One region of the Kitasatospora sp. NPDC048239 genome, then DNA from elsewhere that is predicted to be linked to it. Evidence: riboswitches for the same ligand, from Rfam matches in the RefSeq annotation. Region 1 holds a riboswitch; each other region holds the start of a gene.

Region 1 (6,680 bases):
GGCGGGCAGCCAGTTGAGCTCCTGGACGGAGCCGTTGGCGTCGCGCAGCGCGTCCCGGGTCTGCTGGTCCCAGACGCCGAGCTCCTTGAGCTCGCGCACCAGGTACGGGTTGACCTGGAGGAACTCGCCGGAGAGGGTCTCGCGCTTGAACAGGTTGGAGACCTGCGGCTCGATGCACTCGTACACGCCGGCGATCGAGGCGATCGTGGCGGTCGGCGCGATCGCCAGCAGCAGCGAGTTGCGCAGACCGGTGGTGGCGATCCGGGCCCGCAGGGCGGTCCAGCGGTCGGCCCACTCGGGCGCGGCGCTCGGGAAGTGGTCGATGTGCAGCTCGCCGCGGGCGGCGCGGGTCTCGCCGTACGCCTCGTGCCGGCCCAGCTGCTCGGCCAGGTCGGCGGAGCGCTCGTAGGCGGTGAGCATGATGCGCTCGGAGATCAGGGTGGAGAGCTGCTTGGCCTCGGCGGAGTCGAAGTCCAGGCGGAGCTGGAAGAAGACGTCCTGCAGGCCCATCACGCCGAGGCCCACCGGGCGCCAGCGCGAGTTGGACGCGCCGGCCTCGGGGGTCGGGTAGAAGTTGATGTCCACCACGCGGTCGAGGAAGGTGACGGCGGTGCGCACGGTGGCGTCCAGCCGGTCCCAGTCCATGGCGTTCAGCAGGTCGGCGGCGGTGGCACCGGCGGCGACGTGCGCGCCGAGGTTGACCGAGCCGAGGTTGCAGACGGCGGTCTCGGAGTCGTCCGTGACCTCCAGGATCTCGGTGCAGAGGTTGGAGCTGTGCACCGTGCGGCCGGGCAGCGCGGTCTGGTTGGCGGCGCGGTTGGAGGCGTCCTTGAAGGTCATCCAGCCGTTGCCGGTCTGCGCCAGGGTGCGCATCATCCGGGCGTACAGGGTCTGCGCGGGGATGGTGCGGACGGCCTTGCCGGCCTGCTCGGCCTTCAGGTACGCCTCGTCGAACTCGACGCCCCACAGGTCGACCAGCTCGGGCACGTCGGCGGGGGAGAACAGCGACCAGTCGGCGTTGGCGTTCACCCGGCGCATGAACTCGTCCGGGATCCAGTGCGCCAGGTTCAGGTTGTGGGTGCGGCGCGCCTCCTCACCGGTGTTGTCGCGCAGCTCCAGGAACTCCTCGATGTCCGCGTGCCAGGTCTCCAGGTAGACGCAGGCCGCGCCCTTGCGGCGGCCGCCCTGGTTGACGGCGGCGACCGAGGAGTCGAGGGTGCGCAGGAACGGGACGATGCCGTTGGACTTGCCGTTGGTGCCCCGGATCAGCGAGCCGCGCGAGCGGATCCGCGAGTAGGACAGGCCGATGCCGCCGGCGTGCTTGGAGAGGCGGGCGATCTGGGCGTAGCGCGAGTAGATCGAGTCCAGGTTGTCCAGCGGCGAGTCGAGCAGGTAGCAGCTCGACATCTGCGGGTGCCGGGTGCCGGAGTTGAAGAGGGTCGGCGAGGAGGTCAGGTACTCCAGCCGGCTCATCAGGCGGTACAGCTCGGCCACCTCGCGCACCGACTGCTCGTTGTCGCCGACCGCCAGGCCGCTGGCGACGCGGAGCAGGAAGTGCTGCGGGGTCTCGACGACCTTGCGGGTGATCGGGTGGCGCAGCAGGTAGCGGCTCTGCACGGTGCGCAGGCCGAAGTACTCGAAGCGGTCGTCGCCGCTGGGGTCGATCAGCGCGTTCAGGGTGTCGGCGTGCTTGGCGACGAAGGCGGCGGTGGTGTCGCCGATCAGGCCCTCGGCGTGGCCGACGGCGATCGAGGCGGAGAACGAGACCGAGCCCTGGCTGACGGCCTCGTCGACGATCTCCAGGGCGAGGAGGCGGGCGGCCAGCTTCGAGTACTGCGGGTCCTCGGCGATCATCGAGGCGGCGGCCTCCACGGCCAGTCCGCGCAGCTCGGCGAAGTCCGAGCCGGCGTGGCGGCCGCGGAGCGCGGCGGCGGCGACATGGCCGGGGTCCACCTGGGGGAGATCGACGCTGCGGTCGGTCAGTAGCCGGAGCAGCGAACCGCCGGGGTCGGAAACCGTCGGTTCGGCGGGGGAACCCTGGGCGGGCAGGGTGGCTGAGGCAGCGGTGGTCAAGGCGCTCTCTCCTGGCGGCGATCGGCGGTGGATCCGGCAACCGGGCCGATCGGGGCAGGGGAGCACGGCGCGAACGCCCGGTGGCGTCGCGCGACGGTGGCATCCCCGGCCCGCCCGCGAGGCCCGGAAGTACTGCACGTGCTGCAGGGCCTCTGCGGGGAGGCCGTGGCACGCCGTCGGCAGGTACTCGGACTCGCGGGCTCTCTGGGGAGCCGCCCGCACACCGCTGCGGGGCAGTCCCGGACTCGCACCGGGTTCCCCTGCGTCGACAGCAGGATCGAGCATACATCTAGTGGTGTCCGCTCGATGCGACACCACATGTTGTGCGGCGCCGCGTGTCGGGACGATGACGGCGGGTGCGGGCGCGGGCCCTGGCGTGTCCGGTGGACGGCCGGTTTTGGGAACGGATTGGTTACCGGACGACTGGCCGTCAGGGTCATGCCCTACGATCTCGGCACATGAGCGAGGGAACGGGCGTACCGGCGGAGTGGACGCGTCAGCCGGCACAGCCGGTGCCGGGTCAGCAGCCGGAAACGCCGGGTCAGGTGCCGCCGGGTCAACCGCCCGTGCCGCCGCAGCAGCAGGGGGGGCCGCCGGTGCCGCCGCCCGGTGGCTTCGGGCCGCCCGCGACCCCGTACGCGCAGCCGGGGGCCGGGGTGCCGCCGCAGGCCCAGCCGCCGGCGCCGCCGCATGTGCCGAGCGGGCCCGGGGCGTACCCGCCGCCGGCTCCGCAGCCGATGGCCCAGCCGCAGCCGCAGCCACACCCGCAGCCGCAACCCGTGCCGCAGCCGCAGCCGCAGCCGCAGCCGCAGCCGATGGCCCAGCCGATGCCGCAGCCCGCGCCGCAGCCCCACACCGGGCCGCCGCAGGGCCCCGGCGGGCCCGCCCCGTACAACCAGTGGCCGCAGCCCGCGCCGCAGGCCCCCGCCGAGCCGGACTGGGGCGCGATGGCGGACCGCCACGCGAACGAGTCCCGTAAGCGCAAGCGCCTGTGGATCGGCGCCGCGGCGCTGGCCGCCGTCCTGGTCGGCGGCGTGGTCGCGGCCGCGGTGTGGATCAACGGCAACGGCGACACCAAGAACGACCCCAAGCCGACCGCGAGCTCCACCTCGGCGGGCGTGCCCACCGAGCAGGCGCTGGCCGTCATCTCGGACGCCGCCACCGACAAGCTCCCGGTCGACGCCGCGACGCTGTTCCCGGACCAGACCCGCACCATCGACGGCAAGGTGTGGACCCGCAAGGTGACCGGGGCCACGTCCCCGTGCTCCAAGGCGACCACCGGAGGCCTCGGCCTCGCCCTCGGCGACGACACCTGCCGCTCGCTGGTCCGCGCGACGTACGTCAGCGGCGACAGCGCGGTGACCGTCGGCGTCGCGGTCTTCGACAACAAGGCGGGCGCGGACCGCGCGCTCGGCCGTCACGCCGGCCTGATCCAGGGTCTGTCCGGCCCCGGTGTGGCCATGTTCTGCGTGACCGACAAGTCGGGCTGCACGGAGACGCACGCCGCGATCGGCCGCTTCGGCTACTTCACCGTGGCGGGCTCGCTCAAGCAGACCCCGGACCAGAGCGACCCGGTGGCCTCGACCGCCGGCGCCCTGCTCGCGGACCGCACCAAGGCGGTCCTGCTGGGCCGCGCCGGACACACCGGCTGAGTCTGCCGCAGGAGGCCGCCGGCGGACCGTCCGGCGGCCAACCGTCCCGGTGCGGGCGGCAGATGGCCGTCGGATAGGATGACCGCTTTCGGGGGGAGGTATCGGCCTGCCCCAAAGCGCCCCCGAGACGGGGAATCAGCGAGCAGGAGGTACCGCGCGGTGAGCGCTGCCGTCAATGCGACCAGCAGACGGCGCAGAGCGGCAGGCCGCAGACGCGGCAGCCCGGGCGAGCCCGTCCCGTCGCTGCTGCTGCCGGCCCCGCCCACTTCGCAGGAGAAGTACAGCTACACCATCAGGCACCAGTGGGTGCTGACCCTCTGCTCGGTGGTCAGCTTCGCCTGCCTGGTGATCAGCCAGGGCCAGCTGTACTCCGTGGGGTCGTGGTTCTGGCTCTGCGTGCCGTTCCTGTTCTTCACGGTCGTCTACTACCTGGTGTCGCTGCGCGTGAACAGTTTCACGCCGAACTTCGACATCAAGGAGCACCGCCGGCTGGTCCGGCAGTGGAAGCCCGACGACCTCCCGACCGTGGACGTCTTCCTGCCGGTCTGCGGCGAGCCGATCGAGGTGCTGCACAACACGTGGACGTACGTCCGGAAGATGGCCGAGCACTACCCGGGCCTGGTGATGCCGTTCGTCCTGGACGACGCGGCGAACCCCGAGGTCGAGGCGATGGCCGCCGACTTCGGCTTCCGCTACGGCGTCCGCGAGAACCGCGGCTGGTTCAAGAAGGCCGGCAACCTGCACTACGGCTTCGGGCGCTCGGACGGCGAGTTCATCCTGATCCTCGACGCCGACTTCGCGCCCCGCCACGACCTGCTGCACGAGGTCCTGCCGTACCTGCAGCGGGACAGCCGGCTCGCCATCGTGCAGACGCCCCAGTTCTTCCGGGTGCTGGACTCGCAGAACTGGATCGAGCGCGGCGCCGGGGCGATCCAGGAGCTGTTCTACCGCTCGGTCCAGGTCGCCCGGCAGCGCAACGACGGCGCGATCTGCGTCGGCAGCTGCGCGGTCTACCGGCGGGCGGCGCTGGACGAGAACGGCGGCACCACGCTGATAGCCCACTCCGAGGACGTCCACACCGGCTTCGACCTGCGCGCCCTCGGCTGGGACCTGCAGTACATACCGGTGGCGCTGTCCACCGGCGTCTGCCCGGACAACGCGGGGGCCTTCCAGAACCAGCAGTACCGCTGGTGCATGGGCTCGATGTCGCTGATGACCAGCCGGAAGTTCTGGAAGACCAAGCTCGATTTCACCACCCGGCTCTGCTACATCTCCGGGTTCCTGTACTACATCCACACCGCGCTGCTGACCTTCGCGCTGCCGATGCTGCCGATCATGCTGCTGCTCTGGCGGCCCGACCTGCTGAAGGTCGAGCACCTGACGCTCGTCATCCCCAGCCTGGTGTACGCGACCCTGATCTTCCCGCTCTGGCACCGGGCGCCGTACCGCCTGGAGGCCTGGGCCGGCCGGATGATGTACGGCTGGGCGCACTTCTTCGCCGTCTGGGACCTCGTCCGCGGGCGTGAGCGCGGTTGGCAGCCGACCGGTTCGAGCAAGGCCAAGAACCGCCAGCGGCGGTTCTGGACCGGTGTCATCGTCTGGGGCGCGGGCTCCGCGCTGGTCTGGGTGGTCGCGGCGGTCTACCGGATGTTCACCATGTACCCGCTGGACTTCGCCCTGGTCCTCTCCTCCGGCCTGTTCTACGCGGTGACCGTCGGCCGGATCCTCATCCAGCCCCGATCCCAGGACGCAGCGGCATGACGCTCCACACCACTTCCGGACGGGGTGGCCGGGCCCGCTCCGGTCTGGTCCGCGCGCTCGCGGCGGCCCTGCTGCTGCTCCCGCTGGCGGCCTGCGACCTGCTCGGCGAGAAGCCGCTCGGACCGCTGGCCGCCGCCCCGGCGCCGGCCCCGACCGCCTCCGGCACGGCCTCCCCGGGGGCGTCGCCGACCGCCTCCGCGGCGGCCCCCTCGCCCGCCGCGACGGCGGCCGCCGATCTGCCCTACGACGTCCGGCCGCTGCTCAAGCCGGCGAAGAAGTACATCGGGGTGGCCGTCGACGGCGCCCCGCAGTCGATGGCCGGCGTGGACGAGTTCGCGACGAAGGCCGGCAAGCGGCCGAACATCGTCGAGTACTACTCCGGCTGGGGTGACGAGTACGACGTCAAGGGCGTGACCAACGCCTGGGCGGCCGGGGCGATGCCGTTCATCGCCTGGGAGCCCTACAAGACGCCGCTGGCGGACATCGCGGCGGGCAAGCACGACGACTACGTCAAGCGGTACGCGGCCGCCGTGCGCAACACCAACATCCCGGTGGCGATCAGCTTCGCCCACGAGTTCAACGGCACCTGGTACGACTGGGGCACCAAGACCACCACCGCCGCCGACTTCGTCGCCGCCTACCAGCACCTGCACGACGTGTTCACCCAGCTCGGCGTCGGCCAGGTGATCTGGGTGTGGAGCCCCAACAGCATCAACCCGGTGCCGACGGTGACGCTCAAGCAGTACTACCCCGGTGACACCTACGTCGACTGGGTGGGGATCGTCGCGTACTACACGCACCTCGAAGCGGGCACCTTCGACACCCTGTACACGCCCACCCTCACCCAGATCCGCACCTTCACCAACAAGCCCTGGATCATCGCCGAGACCGGCTCCGAACCCGGTGCCCGCAAACCGGCCGACATCTTCAACCTCGCCGCCAACGTGCTGAAGCGCTCCGACTGCCTGGGCTTCATCTGGTTCAACCTCAACAAGGAGGTCGACTGGCGGATCGAGAGCGACCAGCAGTCCCAGACCGCCTTCAAGCAGGCGGTCTCCGACGGCCGCTACAGCTTCGATGTGAAGAGCCCCTGATGACGTCCTCCCCAGCGCACCGCACCCGCCGCCGGGTCCCCGGCCCGAGACCGGAGGCCGCCGACGGCCGCCGCGCCGACGGGCCGCCCGTCGAGCCGCA
Region 2 (6,680 bases), on a different contig from region 1:
TCCACCCGCCGGTGGGCGTGCTGGCGGACCTCGACACCCTGGAGACCGTCCCGAAGCACGACTACGTGTCCGGGCTCGCCGAGGTCATCAAGTGCGGCTTCATCGCCGACCCGGCCATCCTCGACCTGGTCGAGGCCGACCCGGAGGGCGCGAAGACCCCGTCCGGGCCGCACACCGTCGAGCTGATCCAGCGGGCCATCCAGGTCAAGGCCGACGTGGTCTCCGGGGACCTCAAGGAGTCCGGCCTGCGGGAGATCCTCAACTACGGCCACACCCTCGGGCACGCCATCGAGCGCAACGAGCGCTACAAGTGGCGGCACGGCGCGGCGATCTCCATCGGCATGGTGTTCGCCGCCGAGCTCGGCCGGCTGGCCGGGCGGCTGGACGACGAGACCGCCGACCGCCACCGCGCGGTGCTGGGCTCGGTCGGCTTGCCGCTGACCTACCGTGCGGACGCCTGGCCGAAGCTGCTGGACGCCATGAAGATCGACAAGAAGTCGCGCGGCGACCTGATCCGCTTCATCGTCCTGGACGGTCTGGGCAAGACCTCCGTCCTGGAGGGCCCCGACCCGTCGCTGCTGGTCGCGGCCTACGCGGAGGTCTCCGCGTGACCAGGGTGATGGTGCTCAACGGCCCCAACCTCGGCCGGCTCGGCAGCCGCGAGCCGGACGTCTACGGTGCCACCTCGTACGCCGGGCTGGTCGAGCGCTGCACCGCGCTCGGCCGCGAGTTCGGCTTCGACGTCGAGGTGCACGAGACCAACTCCGAGCAGCAGATGGTGGAGTGGCTGCACGAGGCGGCCGACGGCGGGGTGCCCGTGGTGATCAACCCGGGTGCCTTCACCCACTACTCGTACGCGATGCGCGACGCCGCCTCCCAGCGGACCGCGCCGCTGATCGAGGTGCACATCTCCAACCCGTACGCGCGGGAGGTCTTCCGGCACACCTCGGTCATCGCCGCGGTCGCCTCCGGCACCATCGCCGGCTTCGGCCTCGGCTCGTACGAACTGGCCCTGCGCGCCCTCGCCGAGCAGCTCACCACGCGCTGACCGCCCGGTGACCCCCCGGTGACTCCCGGGTGATCCGGGGCTGAGCCCTGGTCAGCGGCCTGCCGACGGCCCGGCGTCGGCCCGGCGGCGGACTGTGCCCGCCGCCGGGCCGCCGTGTAGTGTCCCCGCTGAAAGATGTCGGGAGGTGACCGTGACGCAGTACTCCGGGGGTGGAGAGCTCCCCCCACGTCCCGTCGCTCCGCCGGCCCCGGCGTACCCCGGTACCGCCACCGCCGCGCCGCAGCCCGGGTACGGCGGCCACCCGCCGGCGCCGCCCGCCCCGGTGCCCCCGGGCGCCGTGCCTCCCGGTCCGGTGCCCCCGGGCGCCGTGCCGCCGGTCCCGCCGCCGCCCGCCCCGCCCGTCGGCGTTCCGGTGCCCGCCGCCGCCCGGCCGGCGCCGAGCGCGCCGGTGCCCGCGGGGTCGACCGGGCACTTCCTGCTGCCCTCCGGCGCACCCGTGCAGCTCCCGGCCCACCCGCCGCAGCAGCACACGCCTGCCGGCCCGCTGGCCGTCCTGCTGATCGGCCCGGCCGGCGCCGGGAAGACCACCGTCGCCCGGCACTGGGCCGAGCGCCGCCCCACCCCGACCGCGCACATCAGCCTGGACGACGTCCGCGAGTGGGTGCAGGCCGGCTTCGCCAACCCGCAGTCCGGCTGGAACAACGCCTCCGAGGCGCAGTACCGGCTGGCCCGTCGGACCTGCGGCTTCGCCTGCCGCAACTACCTCGCCAACGGCATCTCCTGCATCATCGACGACGCCGTCTTCCCCGACCGCCCGGCGATCGGCCTCGGCGGCTGGAAGCGGCACATCGGCCCCGGGATGATCCCCGTGGTGCTGCTGCCCAGCCTGGACTCGGTGCTCAGCCGCAACGCCCGGCGCAGCGGCAACCGCCGCCTCAGCGACGAGGAGGTGGCCCGGATCCACGGGCGGATGGCGGGCTGGTACAACTCGGGGCTGCCGATCATCGACAACTCCCACCTGGACGTCGCCGCCACCGCCGCCGAGCTGGACCGGGTCATTCTGGCCCGGCTGAGGGGGATCCCGGTCCGCTGACCGCCGGCCCGGCCGGAGTGTCGGTGCCGACTGCGATGATGGACGCGTCCAGTCGAACCAACGGGGGGAGCCGACGCCCGTGCCGGAAGGCCACATCATCCACCGTCTCGCCGCCGAGAACCGTACGGCCTTCGGCGGCCGCCCCGTCCGGGTGTCCAGCCCGCAGGGCCGGTTCGCGGACGACGCCGCCGTGATCGACGGCCAGGTGCTGGCCGAGGCCGAGGCCACCGGCAAACACCTCTTCCTCGGGTTCGAGGAGGGCGCCTGGGTGCACATCCACCTCGGCCTCTACGGCGGCTTCACCTTCGCCCAGGGCCCCGCGCCCGAGCCGGTGGGGCTGGTCCGGCTCCGGCTGGAGAACGACGAGGGCTATGCCGACCTGCGCGGCCCCAACACCTGTGCGCTGATCACCGGGGCCGAGAAGGCCGCCGTCGCCGCCCGGCTCGGGCCCGACCCGCTGCGCGCGGACGCCGATCCGGAGCTCGCCTGGCGGCGGATATCCGGCAGTCGCACGACGGTCGCCGCACTGCTGATGGACCAGAAGGTGCTGGCCGGGGTCGGCAACGTCTACCGCGCCGAGGTGCTGTTCCGGCTGGGCATCAGCCCGCACCGGGCCGGGCGCGACCTGCGCCGCGCCGAGTGGGACGCCATCTGGGCCGACCTGGTCGACCTGATGCGCGAGGGGGCGGGCGCGGGCCGGATCGACACCGTCCGGCCGGAGCACACCCCCGAGGCGATGGGCCGGCCCCCGCGGGTCGACGACCACGGCGGCGAGGTCTACGTCTACCGCCGGGCCGCGATGCCCTGCCTGGTCTGCGGTACCGACGTGCGGACGGAGGCGCACGCCGCGCGCAACCTGTTCTGGTGCCCGGGCTGCCAGCGGGTCTGACCGGGCGCGTCCTGACCGGGCGCGTCCTGACCGCCCGGTGCGCACCCGGACACCCCTGTGCCGGGGGCGGGCCGAACAGGACCTGGTGAGGGGTGGTCAGCACGACGCACGCTGCCCGGCGCCACGGGCCACCGTCCACGCGGCCGCGGCGCCGGCCAGGCAGAGCGGCGTGTAGACGGCCAGGTTGAGCCGGTAGAAGGCCGAGTCGGTCTCGGCGCCGATCCCGGCCGCCCAGACCAGCCCCGCCAGTCCGCGCGCGAGCAGTCCGCCGGCCACCGCGCGCGGACCCCACCGCAGGGCGAGGGCCGGCAGTCGGCGCGCGGTGGCGGGCAGTACCCCGCCGCGGGCCGCCACCAGCGCGGCGCCCGAGAACAGCAGCGCGGCGAGCGGCAGCACCACCCGCGGCGTGAACGGCACGTCGGCGTTGAGCACCAGCTGCGAGAGCGCCGCGGTGTCCGGCGCCGGCCAGGTGCGGCCGGTGGCCCAGTAGACGTGCAGCAGCCCGTCGGCGGCGAGCACGGTGGCGATGGCGAGCGCGGCGGTACGGCGGCGGTTCATGACGGCCCCTCAGGTGTCCCGGCAGTGTGTCGCCCCACAGGAGCCGCCCCGGCGGGCGGACGTTCCCGTGGCGAGCGTCACAGTGGAAAGCGGTGCGGACGAGGGAACGTCCGGCGGTTTCGGCGCCTCTGATCGGACGTGGATGGTCCCGACACCCCAACGGATACCGCCGTGCTGGTCCGTGCCGCCCAGCGTGGCGACCAGCTGGCCGTCAGCGAGCTGCTGGAGCTGGTCACGCCGTACGTGCGCCGGCTCTGCGGTCCGATCGCGCTGGACGACGGGCCGGACGCGACCCAGGAGGCGCTGATCGCGGTGTTCCGCCGGCTGCGCCAGCTCAAGGACCCGGCCGCGCTGTTCGGCTGGGTCCGCTCGATCGCCGTCCGCGAGGCGGTCCGGCACGTGCGGAGGGTCGCCCGCTGCGTCCCCGCCGACCTCTCCGAGCTGCCCCGCCCCGGCGATCCGCAGCTTGCCGCCGACATCGAGGACGTCCTCGCCCGGCTCACCCCCGAGCACCGCGCCGTCCTGGTGCTGCGCGACATCGAGGGCCTGGACGAACGGGCCACCGCCGACCTGCTGGGCGTGGCGGCCGGCACCGTGAAGTCCCGGCTGTCCCGGGCCCGACTCAGCTTCCGAAGGGCGTGGCAGCAGTGACCGAGCGCATCCCCTGGCCGGTGGCCGACTTCGACCCGGTCCGCCGTCTGCACGTCATCGCCGCCGCCACCCCGGGCGGCGCCGTCCACGAGACGGTGATCGACGTCCCGTTCGACCAGGTCTGGGCGGTGGCCGCGGACCTGGAGGGCCGACTGCCGCGCTGGCTGCCCGACATCCGGTCGGTCCGCCTCGGCGAGGGCCCGGCGCAGGGCCGCCGGCAGGCCCTGGTGGTCGGCCACTCCCGTCTGCGCGCCCGCTTCGACGTCGAGCAGGCGCCGGGCTGGTGCCTGATGCGCAGCCGCTTCCTGCTCGGGGGTCTGGCCGCGAGGCCCGAGCCGGACGGCACCCGCTTCGCCTTCCTCGGGGCGTTCCGGCTGCCCGGCGCGGCCCTGCTCGGCCGCGCGCTCCACCCCGTCACCGAGCCGCTGGCAGGCCGTTCGCTGCGCCGCTTCGAACGCCTGGTCCGGGAGGGCTGAGGGCGGTTCGGCTCAGTGGCCTGGTCCACACCCGGGAGGGACGGCGCCCGGGGAGCGCGGCGGAGGACGGGTCACCCCGTGGCGGCCGGCCCGGGCTGCTCGATGACGGGCTCGTGGTGTTCGGCGGCGGCGCACTCGTCGAGCAGGGGGCGCATGGTGTCGTCCACGAGCCGGTAGCGCACCACGCGTCCGTCCTTGTCGCCGGTGACGGCGCCGGCCGTGCGGAGCAGCCGCAGCGCCTGGGAGACGGCCGGATCGCGCATCCCGGTGGCCACGGCCAGATCGCTGACGGCGAGCGGGCCGGCCCGGTGCAGGGCGAGCAGCAGGGCGAGCCGGCCGGGATCGGCGAGCAGGGAGAACCGCTCGGCCCAGGAGCGGACGTGCGCGGTGTCGCCGATCGCGGCGATGGCCTCGCAGACCCGGTGCCCGTCGATGGTGCGCTGGCCCGCGCGGTCGGCCGGTACGAGATGCATGGGCCCATTCTTGCAGCCGCCCCCGATGGCCGCCGGGCTGTGATCCTGGACACCTGCGCAGGTGCGCAGCCTTGCAAGGGTGCTTGCGGGGGCCCTACGGTGTTGCCCGCCGTGGTGCTCGGGAAGACCGGTGACGGACCTTCAGAGGTCCCCAGTCCGGAGCGGCCCTCGCCACTGTGATCGGGGGGAGTCGTCCGTATCCACGACGCCACTGGGTGCCTCGCGCACCTGGGAAGGCGGATAAGGACGCCCCGTAAGCCAGGAGACCGGCCACGGCATCTCACGAACGTCATTCCACGAGGTGCTGGAGCGTGATCCCACGATGACCCTGCCCGAAACCGCCGCTGTGCCGGCGCCGTCCGCCGTGCTGCCGTCCTTCCGCTGGCGGCGGGAGGACACGATCCGCACGGCAGGGCTCATGGGGGTGATCCTGGCCATGCACGTGGTGGCCTTCGGAACGCTCGTCTTCCTGGTCGCCCCCCAGGAGTACGCGGTCGGCACCCAGGTCTTCGGGGTGGGCCTGGGTGTCACCGCGTACACGCTCGGCATGCGGCACGCCTTCGACGCCGACCACATCGCGGTGATCGACAACACCACCCGCAAGCTGATGGCGGACGGCAAGCGGCCCGTCTCGGTGGGCTTCTGGTTCGCCCTCGGGCACTCCTCGATGGTGGTCCTGATGGCCGCCCTGGTGGCGGGCGGCGCCCAGCTGGCCAACACGCTGATGGACGACGAGTCCGCCACCCACAAGTGGCTCGGCGTGGTCGGCACCACCGCCTCCGGGGCCTTCCTCTACCTGATCGGCGCGCTCAACCTGGTTGCCCTGCTGGGCATCCTGAAGGTGTTCCGGTCGATGCGGGCCGGGCGGTTCGACGAGGCGGAGCTGGAGGAGCACCTCAACGCGCGCGGCTTCCTGGCCCGGGTGCTGAACCGGGCCACCCGCTCGATCACCCGGCCCGGCCAGATGTTCCCGGTGGGCATGGTGCTCGGCCTCGGCTTCGACACCGCGACCGAGGTGACGCTGATGGTGATGGCCGGCTCCGGCGCGGCGGCGGGCCTGCCCTGGTACGCGATCGTCTGCCTGCCGCTGCTGTTCGCGGCGGGGATGAGCCTGTTCGACACGCTGGACGGGACGTTCATGAACTTCGCCTACCAGTGGGCGTTCTCCAACCCGGTGCGCAAGGTGTTCTACAACCTGACCATCACCGGGCTGTCGATCGCGGTGGCCTTCGTCATCGGCACCATCGAACTGGTCGGGGTGCTGCACGAGAAGCTGGATCTGACCGACCCGGTCAGCGGGTGGATCGCGGAGCTGTCGCTGGACAACGTCGGCTACGTGCTCGTCGGCCTCTTCGTGGTGGTCTGGGGAGCGGCGATCGCGTACTGGCGGCTGGCCAGGGTCGAACAGCGCTGGACCCCGTCCCCGGAGGGGGCCCAGGCCCCGGCTCCGACGGAGGGCTGAGGCGGCCCGGCGGCGGGGGCTGCCCGGTCGGGTCTGCTCGGCGGGCGGATCGGGGTGGGGCTCCGTAGG
Region 3 (6,680 bases), on a different contig from region 1:
CCCAGCGGACCAGTACGCCCGGCTCCTGGGCCAGCGCGTCCATGTCGGTGAAGTTGGACAGCCGCGGGAAGCGCAGCACGGCCACCCGCAGCACGTCCGCGCCGAGCGGCCCGCGGCCCTCCGTGCGGTCCACCACGGTGGTCAGGTCGAGCGAGTCCTCGGCGTCCAGCCAGAGCCCGGACAGCATCGGCAGGGTGCCGAGCACCGGCCGGCCGGTGAGCCGGTTCAACATGTCGAGGCCGGGGGCGAGCAGCCGCGCGTCGCCCCGGAACTTGTTGACGAACCAGCCCGCGACGTGCCGCTGGTCCTCGGCCGACAGCAGCGCCAGCGTCCCGTACATCGCGGCGAACACCCCGCCGCGGTCGATGTCCCCGACCACCACCACCGGCAGCCCGGCGGCGGTGGCCAGGCCCATGTTGGCGATGTCCCGGTCCCGCAGGTTGATCTCGGCGGGCGAGCCGGCGCCCTCGCAGACCACCACGTCGTAGCGGCCGCGCAGGTCCGCCAGGCACTCCAGGGCCCGCTCCAGCAGGAGGGGCTTGCGGTCGCGGTAGTCCATCGCGCCGACCTCGGCGACGGCCCGGCCCAGCAGCACCACCTGGCTGCGGCCGTCCGCGCCCGGCTTGAGCAGCACCGGGTTCATCGCGGCCTCGGGCTCCACCCGGGCCGCCTGCGCCTGCATCGCCTGCGCACGGCCGATCTCGGCGCCGTCGGCGGTGACGAAGGAGTTCAGCGACATGTTCTGGGCCTTGAACGGCGCCACGGCGACGCCCTGGCGGGCCAGCCAGCGGCAGATGCCCGCGGTGACCACGCTCTTGCCCGCGTCCGAGGTCGTCCCGGCGACCAGCAGCGCGTTGCTCATGCGCTCCCCCTCCGCTTCCGTGCCGTGAGCCCCGGCAGAAGTCCTGCCGGGGGTGCTGCCGTCCGGGCCGGCGTACGCCGCGCCGTCAGCCCCGTCCGGAGGGCCTGCCCGAGGGCGTGCCCGGCGACCGCCGTCCCCAGGGCGAGCAGCCCCACCCGGCGGGAGAGCCGGCAGGCCCGCTCGATGTCGTCCACCGTCACCGGCCGCAGCTCGCCGCCGAGGACGGGCCGGTGCTCCACCCTGGTCCCGTAGGCCAGCGTGCCGCCCAGCCGCACGCCGATCGCCCCCGCGAAGGCCGACTCGGCCTGGCCCGCGTTGGGGCTGGGGTGCGCGGAGCCGTCCCGGCGCCAGACCCGCCAGGCGGTCCGGGGCTCGGGCGAGGCGGCGACGGTCAGCAGCGCGGTCAGCCGGGCGCCCGGCCAGCCCGCCACGTCGTCCAGCCGGGCCGAGGCCCAGCCGAACCGGGCGTAGCGCGGCGAGCGGTGGCCGACCATCGCGTCCAGGGTGTTGACGGCGCGGAACGCCAGCAGTCCGGGCGTGCCCGCGAGCGCGCCCCAGACCAGGGCGTTCACCACGGCGTCGGCGGTGTTCTCGGCGACCGACTCGACCACCGCGCGGGCGATCTGCTGCTCGTCCAGCGCACTCGGGTCGCGGCCGCACAGGTGCGGCAGCCGGCTGCGGGCCGCCGCCAGGTCGCCCGCGGACAGCGAGCGGCCGATGGTGCGGGCCTCCCGGGTCAGCGAGGTGCCGCCGAGGACCGTCCAGGTCGCGGCCGCGGTGAGCGCGGCCCGCCCGAGCGGCCGGCGGCCGAGCGTCCGGTCGGCGGCCACCGCGCCGGCCGCGACGGTGCCCACGCAGAGCGCGGTGTAGGCGGCGCCGGCGCCGCGGTGGTCGCGCCAGAGCGGCCGTTCCAGCCGGCCCGCCGCGCTGCCGAAGGCGGCCACCGGGTGGCCGCGCCGCGGATCGGCGAAGCGGGCGTCGGCGAGATGGCCCGCGACGGCGCCCAGCGCGAAGGCGGCGGCGCGGGTCAGCGGGCGCACGGCGGCGGGCAGCCGGGGGCTCGGTCGGTCGGGGCAGCCTGCATCGCGTGCGTGTCCTCACTCAGGGTCCGCGCCCTGGATCGACGTACCGGCGGCGAGAGTCTCCTGGCTTCCGGGTCCGAACGCACCTCCGGGCCTTCCAGCGGCTTCTGACGGCCTGCCGATGGGCACCCCCCGCCCCGCTGACGGGTGAGGAGGTGACTCTCCGAACGTGCTCCCCGGTGACAGTGGCGGGACCGCGCCGGACTCGCACCGGCTTCCTCTGCATGCCTCCGTATTGGCTGAAGGATCCCATCACGCGGCCGAACCGGGAGTCAACCAAGGTCACGGAGGGTTTGGTCACACCCCCCGGAGGTTTCCCGCCCCCCTCCCGCTCCCTTCCCGCCCCGTCGCTACCTCCGAGTCGCGGCCCCCGCAGGGGCATGACAGCCTGTGGGATCGTCCAGCGCCCTGTAGACGCCTACAGCCGCGCTTCGTGTGTTCGGCGGCTGGGGCGCCGATGCACCAAGGCCTACCGTCTGGTCCCATGCGACGCAGACGGCCCCCGGCCGTGCCCCCGGTGCCCTTCTCGCCCACGGCCGCCCGCGCGCACCGCGCCGGACTCGGGCTGACCCCGGCCCAGGTCGCCGAGGGCATGGCGGCGCACGGCGTCCGGCTGCTGCCCTCCCACGTACTCGGCTGGGAGAGCGGCGAGCTGCGCCCCGCCGAGGAGGAGTTCATCGCACTGGCCCGAGCGCTCTGGTGCCCGCCCGCCCAGCTGATGGGCACCCGCCCGGCCCGGCTGCGGGACTTCCGGGTCGCCCGGGAGCTCAACCAGGAGGCCGCCGCCCGGCGGATCGGCATCCCGCTGCGGCACTACCAGGCCGCCGAGGCCACCGGCCGCTGGGACGGCGACGAGGAGCAGACGTACGCGCTCGCGCAGGTGCTCGGCCTGACGCTGCGCGAGCTGGTCGCGGTGACGGACCGCAGGGAGGAGCTGGACCAGCGGCTGCGCCAGTGCGTGGACGGCCGCTGGCAGGCGCAGACCCGCGCGATCGGCCGGATCGTGCCGGTGCACGAGAGCGACCTCGCCGCGGTGCTGACGGCGTTGCAGGGCGAGTACCAGGTCGCCTCGCACTGGGGCGCAGGCAGCTGGGGCTCCCCGGCCCCGGCGGCCCGCCCGGCGCAGCCGCAGGACCGCCCGGTCGGCGAGCGGTTCTGGGAGCTGCTCGGGCGGCGGCCGACCGACATCCCGGTCTGAGGCCGGTCCGGTCCGGCCCCGGGTGACCCGGACGGCCCTGTCCGGTGGCCGTCGCCCGCCCCCGCGAGTGGACTGGGGCTGTCTGTCCGAGCAACCCCCGCCGGGCGTGCGCGGCCGGGGAGGCGCCCGGCCCAGTCCGCGATCAACAGAGCGGGGAGCGAGTATGCGTTGGGGAACCGCAGCCGTCGTGGCGGCAGCCGTCGTCGGGACCGGGGCGGCCGTCCTGGTGATCGGCCGGAAGGCGTCCGAACGGATGGTCCACCCGGCGGCCGCGCGGCGGCCGGCGGGCCCCGTGCTGGTGCAGAGCCTGGCCGCCGGGCGGGCCACCTTCACCCGCAGCCAGGCCAGCGCCCGCCCCGGCCGCTGGGCCGTCGAGTGGGGCGAGGACGGCCACGCGGTGGTCGGCGAGATCCTGCACCAGGACGGGCAGGGCGTCACCCGGCGGCTGGAGCGCGCCGACCGGGGCACCCTGAAGGCCGGTACCGCCGTCCGCTTCACCCCCGACGTCTACCGCGGCGACCCGACGAGCGCGCTCGGCCTGGACTTCACCGAGACCGCCGCCGAGGGCGAGCTGGGCGCCCTGCCCGCCTGGTGGCTGGACGGCAAGCGCGGCACCTGGGTGCTGCTGGTGCACGGCCCGGACACCGACCGCCGGCAGACCCTCCCGGTGCTGCCCGTCCTGCAGCGGTTCGGCCTGCCCGCCCTCGCCGTCACCTACCGCGGCGACCAGGGCGCGCCCGCCTCCCCCGACGGGCTCGGCCACTTCGGCGAGACCGAGTGGCGGGACGTCGAGGCGGCGCTGCGCCTGGCGCTGGACGCCGGTGCGGGCCGGGTGATCCTCTACGGCTGGTCGCTGGGCGCCACGATGGTCCTGCAGACCGCCGCCCGCTCGGCCTGGGCCTCCGCGATCAGCGGTCTGATCCTGGACTCGCCGGTCCTCGACCTGTCGGCCACCGCGCGCCGCGGCGCCACCCGGGCCGGGTTCAGCCCCCCGGCGGCCGAACTGGGCGCGCTGGCCGCCGAGGGCCGCACCGGCGTGGATCTGGCCGACTTCGCCCGGATCGCCGACGGCACCGATCTGCGGGTGCCCACCCTCCTCCTGCACAGCCCGGACGACCCGGTGGCGCCCTGGCGGGCCGCCGCCCGGCTCGCCGACCGCCGCGGCGACGTGGTCGGCCTCCAGGCCTTCCCCGGGGCCGACCACGCGGCCCTCTGGAACGCCGACCCCGACCACTACACCGAGCTCCTGCGCCGCTGGCTCACCCCGCTCCTCTAGGGCCTCTCTTTCGGGTCACGCCGGCTTGTCGTCGGTCGCCGATGGCCCCCGGCCTTCGGCCGGGAGGTGCCCCCACCGCATGGACTCCCTCCTCCGCACCGCCGATGCACGCACTCCAGCGCCGCCCACTGACCCGACGTGATCCGAATGACAGGCCCTGGGCCCGGCCCCGGCTGGACCCGGCCCCGGGCCCTGTCCGGCCGGGTCGCGCCGGCCCCGGACCCGCCCGGCCCGCTGACCTGGCGTGTTCGTGTCACAAAGATCCGGCCAGGCGGTTTGGCCTCTGTTGCCCGATCTTGTGGACCCGCCGCGGCCCCCTCCCCAAGCCGGTGGCCAAGCGGATGTGACAGAAGGCCGGTACAAGGGGAAGACTGCTCGACGTGACGTCTCGGAACCCGCGCGACCGTGATGCCCCGCTCCCGCCGACGATCGGTACCGGTGCGACGGTGACCCGTCTCCCCGGTACAGCCCACCGACCCGCAGGCGCCAGGCCGGGCGGGTCCGGCGTACCCCGCCGACGAGGCCCCGCACCCGCCCCCGGCCGTGGCCGGGTCCCGGTGCCCGAGGGCTTCCCCGCCCCTGCCGAACTCGCCCCGCTGGCCCGCCGCATGCTGGTCGACGCCGTCCGGATCGCCCGCTGGGCCGGCGAGCTCGGCGAGGTCGACAAGCGCGGCGAACTGCTCCCCGAGGACGCCCGCGCGGCCGGCCGCGCACTCGCCATGACGGTGGGCGCCGCCGCCAGGGCCTGGGGCCAGGCCCTGCTGGTCGGTCTGGTCGAGGCCCGGGACGGCGGCGCCGCCCCCGGCTGGCGCCTGCACGCCTGGGAGCACGACGACGAGGCCGTGGTCCGCGGCTGGTCCGCGCTGTTCGACGCCTGGACGCTGCTCGCCCCCGTGCCGCCCGCCGCACTGCGCGGGGTCTTCGCGGTCCTCGCCGGGCAGGCCGTCGACCAGGCGCCGCAGCTGCTCTCCTTCCTGCACCTGGTGGCCGGCCCGGTCCCCGACAGCGAGCTGCTGGAGCTGCTCCGCCGCGGCCTGGACGAGCGCCGGGTCGGCGGCGGCACCGGGGCGCTGGGCCTGTCGCCCGTCCCGCACGCCGCCTCCGCGGTGTCGGCCGTCCGCGGCACCTGCCGCGAGCCGCAGATCGACACCCCGGCCGCGTCCGCCGACGTCGCCGCCGTCCTGGACTGGATGCTGGACGGCCTCGCCGCCGTCGGCGCGGTGGTCCGCAAGGACGACGCCGCCGAGCTGTCCCCGCTCGGGCACTGGGCGGTGCGGGCCAAGCTGGAGGAGATCTGCACCGTCGCCCAGACCGCCGCCGGGCACATCGAGCAGAGCGCCCTGGAACTGCTCAACGCCTGCGCCGACTACTCCCCGGGCCCGGCCCGCGCCGAGTACCGCGCCTGGGTGGCCGCCCGCCCGGCCGACCGGGCCGTCGCCGAGCTCCTGGACGCCGCACAGGGCGACGACGCGCTGGTGCGCGGCCTGGCCTTCGAGGCGCTGCGGGTGGCCGGCGGCACCGCCGAGCAGGCCGTCCGGGCCGCCGTGGACGAGCCGGTGCTGCGCCCGTACGCGCTGCTCTGGCTGGCCGAGCAGTCGGACGAGGGGGTCTCCCCGGCCGACGTGCTGGGCGCGGAGGACGCCGCCTGGCTCTGGGTGGACACCGCCGCCGCCGTCCTGGACCACGGTGAGACGGAGCTGCTGGTCGGCCACGTCGAGGGCGCCTCGGCCGGCGACCCGGTGCGGCTGTTCGCCCGCGCCCGGCAGTCCGGGCACCCCCGGGCCGCCTCGGTGCTGACCGCCGTCTCCGGCGTCCACCCCGACCCGGCCGTGGCCCGTGCGGCCCGCCGCTCGGCCTTCAGCGTCCACCGCGGCGGGGCCTGACCGACCGCACGACGAAGGGCCCGGATCCTTGACCGGATCCGGGCCCTTCGTCGTGCCCCGGCGTGGCGCCCGGGCGGTGTGCTTCGGCGGGTCAGCCGACCCGCGACTCCGCGCGGCGCGCCCGCACGTCGCCGACCTTCTGGCCGACCTTGCGGCGGATGACCAGCAGCGGGGCCATCGCGGCCAGCGCGATCTGGGCGAAGGCGCCGACGTGCAGCAGCATGTCGCCGCCCGGCAGACCGGTGGCCCAGGCCGCCAGGCAGCCGATGGAGACCACGATCCAGCAGAGCGTGGCGGTGGCCAGCAGCCCCTGCGGCTTCGGGTACTCGATCCGGCTCATCATCAGGTACGCGGTGCCGGCGATGGCGAGCAGACCGGG

Evidence for each region. Region 1 has a riboswitch for cobalamin ahead of ACGFZP_RS06230 (ribonucleoside-diphosphate reductase subunit alpha). Riboswitches for the same ligand answer to the same signal wherever they lie in the genome.
Region 2: linked by a shared signal. The riboswitch ahead of ACGFZP_RS18640 (HoxN/HupN/NixA family nickel/cobalt transporter) and the one ahead of ACGFZP_RS06230 (ribonucleoside-diphosphate reductase subunit alpha) in region 1 are both predicted to bind cobalamin.
Region 3: linked by a shared signal. The riboswitch ahead of ACGFZP_RS23370 (cobalamin biosynthesis protein) and the one ahead of ACGFZP_RS06230 (ribonucleoside-diphosphate reductase subunit alpha) in region 1 are both predicted to bind cobalamin.

What each region holds. Positions count from the first base shown of each region.
Region 1 is NZ_JBICZP010000002.1:467,363-474,042, forward strand. It holds gene ACGFZP_RS06230 (ribonucleoside-diphosphate reductase subunit alpha) at 1-2,049, opposite strand, end outside; cobalamin riboswitch at 2,234-2,375, opposite strand; gene ACGFZP_RS06235 (hypothetical protein) at 2,853-3,725, shown strand; gene ACGFZP_RS06240 (glycosyltransferase family 2 protein) at 3,885-5,486, shown strand; gene ACGFZP_RS06245 (glycoside hydrolase family 26 protein) at 5,483-6,580, shown strand; gene ACGFZP_RS06250 (glycosyltransferase family 39 protein) at 6,580-6,680, shown strand, end outside.
Region 2 is NZ_JBICZP010000006.1:220,728-227,407, forward strand. It holds gene aroB (3-dehydroquinate synthase) at 1-611, shown strand, start outside; gene ACGFZP_RS18605 (type II 3-dehydroquinate dehydratase) at 620-1,048, shown strand; gene ACGFZP_RS18610 (AAA family ATPase) at 1,200-2,102, shown strand; gene ACGFZP_RS18615 (Fpg/Nei family DNA glycosylase) at 2,182-2,991, shown strand; gene ACGFZP_RS18620 (DUF3995 domain-containing protein) at 3,088-3,549, opposite strand; gene ACGFZP_RS18625 (RNA polymerase sigma factor) at 3,721-4,200, shown strand; gene ACGFZP_RS18630 (SRPBCC family protein) at 4,197-4,676, shown strand; gene ACGFZP_RS18635 (ArsR/SmtB family transcription factor) at 4,748-5,149, opposite strand; cobalamin riboswitch at 5,245-5,439, shown strand; gene ACGFZP_RS18640 (HoxN/HupN/NixA family nickel/cobalt transporter) at 5,472-6,611, shown strand.
Region 3 is NZ_JBICZP010000008.1:294,635-301,314, forward strand. It holds gene ACGFZP_RS23365 (cobyric acid synthase) at 1-862, opposite strand, end outside; gene ACGFZP_RS23370 (cobalamin biosynthesis protein) at 859-1,902, opposite strand; cobalamin riboswitch at 2,001-2,166, opposite strand; gene ACGFZP_RS23375 (XRE family transcriptional regulator) at 2,429-3,142, shown strand; gene ACGFZP_RS23380 (alpha/beta hydrolase family protein) at 3,306-4,418, shown strand; gene ACGFZP_RS23385 (hypothetical protein) at 4,799-6,301, shown strand; gene ACGFZP_RS23390 (CDP-alcohol phosphatidyltransferase family protein) at 6,393-6,680, opposite strand, start outside.